Linked DNA regions of Priestia megaterium. The protein of the gene in region 1 interacts with the protein of each later gene in a pairwise test. Links are inferred from orthologs where the notes say so. Each region holds a gene or a part of one and is shown on either strand. Other genes may lie near its edges.

Region 1 (4,061 bases):
GGATGCTGAGGAAGACAACTGCTGCCCCTGCTATGCTTGCCATCCACAGCGGCTGAAATAATGAAACGGGGGCATTTCCGTTGACACTATGAGTCCCTGTTTTATTGACGTTTATCACTGTCTTTTGAATCGGTACAGCGAGTGCTAATGCTTGGTTTGCACTTAGTTGCGTTCCGCTTTGTTCAAATCTTTTCACTAGCTGCAAGCGCATATTTTCATTCATCTGATCAACTGCTCCGTTTAGCACCTGACTGGCTAGTGTTGAAGCAGCTGTATTCATTCCTTGATTCACTAACAATCTAATAGCAGGTGCCTCAGGCTGAGCCGTCTGAAGAGTCACCTGTTTTTTGGTGAAATCTTTTGGAATGATAAGCGCTCCGTAGTATTTTTGATTATTTAACCCTTTTTCAACTTCTTTAGTAGTTGATACAAAAATCCATTTAACCGAAGACTGTTCAGCGCTTGAACTCTTCATATTTTGTTTTATATGATCTCCTATATTTACCTTACCCTTTGCTGGAACTGTCATTCCTTCGTCGGCATTTACAAATGCGATTGGCAAATTCTTAGGTGCTTGGCTTACTGAAGGAATTAACGTTAGGGTAAAAATGAAAATAACTGCTACCACTATAATTGGTGAAAGATATATAAGCTTTTGGTTACTTAATTTCATATAGATATTCCCTTCTTTAAGCATATACACGTTGACGGAAAGATAATGTACATGCTGTTGATTAGTGATCACTATGTAAATTATAATAAATTTACCTGCATTCTCAATATGCAATAATCATGGGAATGTCGCTTACTTAACACAAAACACATAACTGTTCATTATTAAAGAAAAAAGTAGGTGTTTAAAAACTGTGGGGAATTCAAAAACAGATCGTAGAATTATTCGAACGAAGAAATTTATCCGAGATGCTTTAACAGAATTAATGGAAGAGAAAGGATTTGAAGGCGTAACGGTCAGAGATCTGACGAAAAAAGCCGATATTAATCGAGGAACTTTTTATTTACACTACCAAGACAAATACGATTTGCTTGAAAAAAGTGAAAATGAAGTCATTCAAGAAATAAAAGAATTTATCAAAAAAGCAAATCCAAATGAGATTGTATCTGCTAATTTGAAAGAACAGCCTTTGCCGTTTATTATTGCGCTTTTTGAATATATTCAAGAGAATGCGCGTTTTATGCAGGTTATGCTTGGTCCAAAAGGCAACCCTGGCTTTCATCTTAAAATTAAAGAAGTTATGAAAACCAATATACTGGAAAAATTAGAGCTCATGGATAGTAAAACGCCTCCGCTTGTTCCACTTGAACATTTAATGTCTTATGTAACGTCAGCCCATCTTGGCGTCATTCAGCACTGGCTAGAACAAGATATGAAGCAGTCACCTAGAGAAATGGCTCTGACACTCGCTAGCATGACTTTTTTGGGTCCTGCTTATGTTGCAGGCATTAAGCGAACATAAAAGAACCTGCTATTCTCTCGGAGAATAGCAGGTTCTTTTTATTAACCTTCTAGTAATAAAGATTCTGGATCTTCTAATAGTTCTTTAACAGTAGCTAGGAAGCTTACGGCTTCTTTGCCGTCAACGATACGGTGATCGTAAGAAAGTGCAATGTACATCATCGGACGATTTTCGATACGCTCTTCATCAATTGCTACCGGACGAAGCTGAACTTTGTGCATTCCTAAAATACCAACTTGAGGCCCGTTTAAAATTGGTGTAGACATTAATGAACCGAATACACCGCCGTTTGTAATTGTGAACGTTCCACCTTGTAAATCTTTTAATGCTAATTTGTTGTCGCGCGCTTTTTTCGCTAAATCAACGATAGATCCTTCGATACCAGCGAATGTTTTACGGTCAGCATCACGTACAACTGGAACAACAAGACCGTCTGGAGCTGACACAGCAATACCAATATCGTAGAATTTTTTAATTAATAACTCGTTGCCTTGAATTTCAGCATTTAATAATGGGTATTTTTTAAGTGCTGCTACTACTGCTTTTGTGAAGAATGACATAAAGCCAAGTCTTACGTCGTGCTGTTCAAAGAATTTGTCTTTGCGTCGTTTACGAAGAGCCATAACAGCCGTCATGTCTACTTCGTTAAACGTTGTCAACATAGCCGCTGTTTGCTGAACTTCAACGAGACGTTTGGCAATTGTTTGACGACGACGTGACATACGTTCGCGTTCAACAGGTTTGTCGCTATTTTCACTTGCCGCTGGAGACGGAGATACCGGGTTAGCTGGCTTACTTGCTTGTGCCTGCTGTTTTTGCTCATTTGATTTTTGATCTGCATATGAATCAATATCATGTTTACGCACACGGCCAAGAGGATCAGTAGTTGGTACTTGATCTAGCTTGATTCCACGTTCTCTTGCTGCTTTGCGAGCTGCAGGAGAAGCAATCAGCCATTGTTTTTGATTTCCTTGTTGAGGCGCTTCAGCTGCTGGCGCTACTTCTTCAACTGTTTTTTGCTGAGCTGGAGCAGCTTCTTGTTTTGGTGCTTCTTCTGCTGGTTTTTCTTCAGCTTTTGGTGCTGCTGGTGCTGAAGCTCCTTCTTTCGCTTCAAGACGTGCAATTGTTTCACCAACTTGCACTGTGTCGCCTTCGCCAGCAAGAAGTTCTGTTAGCACACCAGAGTCTTCAGCTGTAATTTCAACGTTAACTTTATCTGTTTCAAGTTCAACGATATAATCGCCTTTTTCAACGAAATCTCCTACTTGTTTTAGCCACTGTGCAACTGTTCCTTCAGAAATTGATTCTGCTAATTCCGGTACTTTAATCTCTCCCATGATTCATTCCCCTTCCTTATCGTGTAACAACGTCGTTAGCAATTTCATTTTTAGTTAATGCATCTTGTAAAATACGTTCTTGTTCTTGTCTGTGAACTGTTGGATCTCCTTCAGCTGGACTTGAGCGTCTTGTGCGGCCGATGTAGTCAACAGTAGCTCCTTCTGGTGCTACTTCACGCAGTCGATCTTCTACATAGTTCCATGCGCCCATGTTTTCAGGCTCTTCTTGTAACCAGACAATCTCTTTTAAATTTTTATAGCGAGCAAAGATTTCAGCAATTACGCGTCTTGGGAACGGATAAATTTGTTCTAGACGAAGAACGTGTAGCCAATCTTTATCATCTTCTGCTTTGTTTAAGCGTTCCGTTAACTCACTGCTGATTTTTCCGCTGCACAGAACGATTCGTTCAACTGCATCTTCTTTTTTGCCTAATCCAGGCTGTTCTACTACTAAGCGGAAAGAGCCTTTTGTAAACTCTTCAAGGTTTGACACACTAAAAGCATTACGAAGCAAACTTTTTGGTGTCATAACTACTAGCGGTCTTACTTCTTCGCGCTGTAAAATGGCAGCTTGTCGTCGAAGTAAGTGGAAATATTGCGCAGCGCTTGTTACGTTTGCGATTGTCCAGTTGTTTTCTCCAGCTAGCTGTAAATAACGTTCTAGACGAGCGCTTGAGTGTTCTGGCCCTTGACCTTCATGGCCATGTGGCAGCAATAAGACCATTCCAGATTTTTGTCCCCACTTAGCACGACCTGCTGCAATAAACTGGTCAATAATAACTTGACCTGCATTGGCAAAATCACCGAATTGTGCTTCCCAAAGAACAAGCGTTTCAGGAGCAAATACATTATAGCCGTATTCAAATCCAAGCACTGAACCTTCAGATAATGGACTGTTACGAATATCAAAGGAAGCGCTTACGTTCTTCATTGCGTGTAGTGGTGAGTAAACATCCCCTGTCTTATGATCATGAAGAACAAGATGTCTATGTGCAAACGTACCACGTTCAGAATCTTGGCCTGTAATACGAATTGGCGTGCCGTCTCTTAAAATCGTAGCAAATGCAAATGCCTCACCCAATGACCAATCCACGCTTTCATTTTCTTCAAACGCTTTGGCACGTTTAGATAAGATGCGATCAAGTTTTGGAAATACGTTAAATCCTTCAGGGTATTTCACTAGCTCTTGATTCACTTCAAACAGCTCTTCTTTTGTAACAGATGTATCAATATCTGAAATTCCTTTGAA
Region 2 (2,939 bases), 1.5 Mb from region 1 along the record:
GCTACATTTGTTTTAGGAATGCAGACAACAAATGGTGATCTAAATCCTTCAGGCTCTATTAAGCTTACGTGGGGCTTAATTCAATCGTTAACAGCAATCATTCTGCTTTGGACAGGTGGCTTGGATGCACTCCAAACGGCTGCGATTATAGCAGCACTTCCATTTTCAATTGTGCTGGTGTTAACGGTCTTCTCATTAATGAAAGCATTTAAAGAAGAAGGCGCATTAAAAAAAGAAAAGAAATCTGTGTAAGATAAAAAAAGCGTTAGCTTATATAAGCTAACGCTTTTTTTATGCACTCTTACGCCGTGCAAAATAAAATTAGTTGATAACATGTCAAGCAGATAGCTGACGTTGTGCCCGTCATCATAAGCGCCAGTCTTTTAGATTTGACGTTCATTTCTGCTATGCCGTAAGCTAAATAAGCAAATACTAAAAACAAAATAATTTTAGATGTCAATTGATCACGTTTTGATAGCAATTCAACCAGTGAATAACCTATCCAAATAACAATGTGTAAGCTCCAAACGAAATATGTCTTCATAGCTCCTTCGCCGCCTTTTCATTCGTTATCCAAAGAAGCAATTTTTTATCTACCTATAAGGAAAGCACGTCCCACTTCATATGTATGCATCTAGAGCTCATTTAAGACTGCCTCAGCGCTTTTTACACGTTTCTTCTAAAGGAGATACTCATCAGCAATAAAAACTGTCTGACAAGCATCTGATACTTGATGAAAACCGTTTTCTTCAAAAAAAAAAGCTGATGCATACGCATCAGCTTTTTAAAAACATTATTTTACAATGTGAATTGGGCTTCCAATAGCTACTTCAGCAGCTTCCATTGTGATTTCACCTAATGTTGGGTGAGCGTGAATTGTTAATGCGATATCTTCAGCTGTTACGCCAGCTTCGATAGCAAGACCAAGCTCAGCGATCATGTCAGATGCGCTAGGTCCAGCGATTTGAGCACCAACAACTACTCCGTCTTCTTTACGAGTGATAAGCTTCAAGAAGCCTTCTGCAGCGTTAAGTGCAAGCGCACGTCCGTTAGCAGCGAATGGGAATTTAGAAGCTTTAACAGCTAATCCTTCTTCTTTCGCTTGTGCTTCAGTATAACCTACAGATGCAAGCTCAGGCTCAGAGAATACAACTGCTGGAATTCCTAAATAGTCAATTTCAGCAGGTTCGCCAGCGATTACTTCAGCTGCGATTTTACCTTCGTAAGAAGCTTTGTGTGCAAGTGGTGGTCCAGTTACGATATCACCAATTGCAAAGATGTTGCTTACAGATGTACGAGTTTGGTTATCGATTTCGATAAGACCACGGTCAGTCATTTTAACGCCAACTTGCTCAAGACCAAGCTCATCAGTGTTAGGACGGCGACCTACAGTAACTAATACGTAGTCAGCATCGATTACTTTTGACTCTCCGCCTACTTCAAACGTAACTTGTACGCCATCAGCAGTTTCTTCAACACCTTTAGCCATTGCTTTTGTATAGATTTCAACGTTTCCTTTTTTCTTAAGGTTACGTTTAACAAGAGAGCTCATTTGTTTTTCAAAACCAGCTAGAATTTCATCAGCAGCTTCTACAAATGTAACTTCTGTACCGAAGTTAGCAAAAGCAGTACCAAGCTCAGTACCGATGTAACCTCCGCCGATTACAACTAATTTTTTAGGAACTTCTTTAAGCGCTAATGCACCTGTAGAGTTGATTACGCGCTCAGAGAATTTGAATCCAGGGATCTCGATTGGACGAGAACCAGTTGCAAGGATTGCATTTTTGAATTTGTACGTTTGTGCTGAATTTTCATCCATTACACGTACAGTTTCGCTGTCAACGAAGTAAGCTTCACCTTTTACGATGTCAACTTTGTTACCTTTAAGAAGGCCTTCAACACCGCCAGTAAGTTTGTTTACAACGCCGTTTTTGAATTCTTGAACTTTAGAGAAATCAACTGTTACGTTCTCAGCGATAATCCCCATGTCTTCAGAATGTTTAGCATGTTCAAAACGGTGACCTGCAGCGATTAATGCTTTTGAAGGAATACAACCAACGTTTAAGCATACGCCTCCAAGATTACCTTTTTCTACGATTGTAACTTTTTGACCTAATTGAGCTGCACGAATTGCTGCAACGTAGCCACCAGGGCCAGCACCAATGACAAGAGTATCAGTTTCGATTGGGAAATCTCCTACTACCATTTATTACGCCTCCATTAATAATAATTCTGGATCATTTAATAAACGCTTGATTTGGTTAAGAGCGTTTTGAGCTGTTGCGCCATCGATAATACGGTGGTCAAAGCTTAGTGATAATGCTAATACTGGAGCAATTACAATTTCACCGTCGCGTACAACTGGTTTTTCAGCGATACGTCCGATACCTAGAATTGCAACTTCTGGATGGTTGATAACTGGAGTAAACCATTGTCCACCAGCAGAACCGATATTTGTGATTGTACAAGAAGCGCCTTTCATTTCAGCAGGAGCTAATTTACCATCACGTGCTTTTCCAGCAAGGTCGTTAATTTGATCCGAAATTTCGAATACAGATTTACGATCAGCATTTTTCACAACTGGTACTAAAAGACCTTTTTCAGTGTCAGCAGCGATACCGATGTTGTAGTAATGTTTTTGAATTACTTCATCTGTAGAATCATCAATTGAAGTGTTAAGAGCTGGGAACTTCTTAAGTGCTGAAGTTAACGCTTTTACCACGTAAGGTAAGAATGTTAATTTAATACCTTGATCTGCTGCAACTGTTTTGAATTTTTTACGATGAGCAACAAGAGCTGTTACATCGATTTCATCCATTAATGTTACGTGTGGAGCAGTGTGTTTAGAGTTAACCATAGCTTTTGCGATTGCACGACGGATACCGCTCATTTTCTCGCGAGTTTCTGGTAGATCGCCTTCAGGAATAGCTTGTGCTGCT

What was found. Proteins that work in one complex are often made in the same cells at the same time.
Region 2: the proteins of odhB (region 1) and lpdA interact in binary tests that used the Escherichia coli proteins (3 or more experiments, as listed by UniProt). The link is inferred for Priestia megaterium from one-to-one orthologs.

What each region holds. Positions count from the first base shown.
Region 1 is NZ_CP023317.1:2,860,432-2,864,492, forward strand. What follows is about bases 665-3,597. They hold odhB (2-oxoglutarate dehydrogenase complex dihydrolipoyllysine-residue succinyltransferase), read right to left. Parts: upstream 2,813-3,597; coding sequence 1,517-2,812; downstream 665-1,516. Other genes in these bases: CEQ83_RS14405 (YhgE/Pip domain-containing protein), read right to left, coding at 665-673; CEQ83_RS14410 (TetR/AcrR family transcriptional regulator), read left to right, coding at 867-1,475; sucA (2-oxoglutarate dehydrogenase E1 component), read right to left, coding at 2,829-3,597. Outside these bases: more of CEQ83_RS14405, read right to left, coding at 1-664; more of sucA, read right to left, coding at 3,598-4,061. UniProt on the Escherichia coli protein: E2 component of the 2-oxoglutarate dehydrogenase (OGDH) complex which catalyzes the second step in the conversion of 2-oxoglutarate to succinyl-CoA and CO(2).
Region 2 is NZ_CP023317.1:1,357,083-1,360,021, reverse strand. It holds lpdA (dihydrolipoyl dehydrogenase), read right to left. Parts: upstream 2,207-2,939; coding sequence 794-2,206; downstream 1-793. Other genes in the region: CEQ83_RS06800 (dihydrolipoamide acetyltransferase family protein), read right to left, coding at 2,210-2,939; CEQ83_RS06810 (hypothetical protein), read right to left, coding at 302-544; CEQ83_RS06815 (glycine betaine uptake BCCT transporter), read left to right, coding at 1-252. UniProt on the Escherichia coli protein: Lipoamide dehydrogenase is a component of the glycine cleavage system as well as of the alpha-ketoacid dehydrogenase complexes.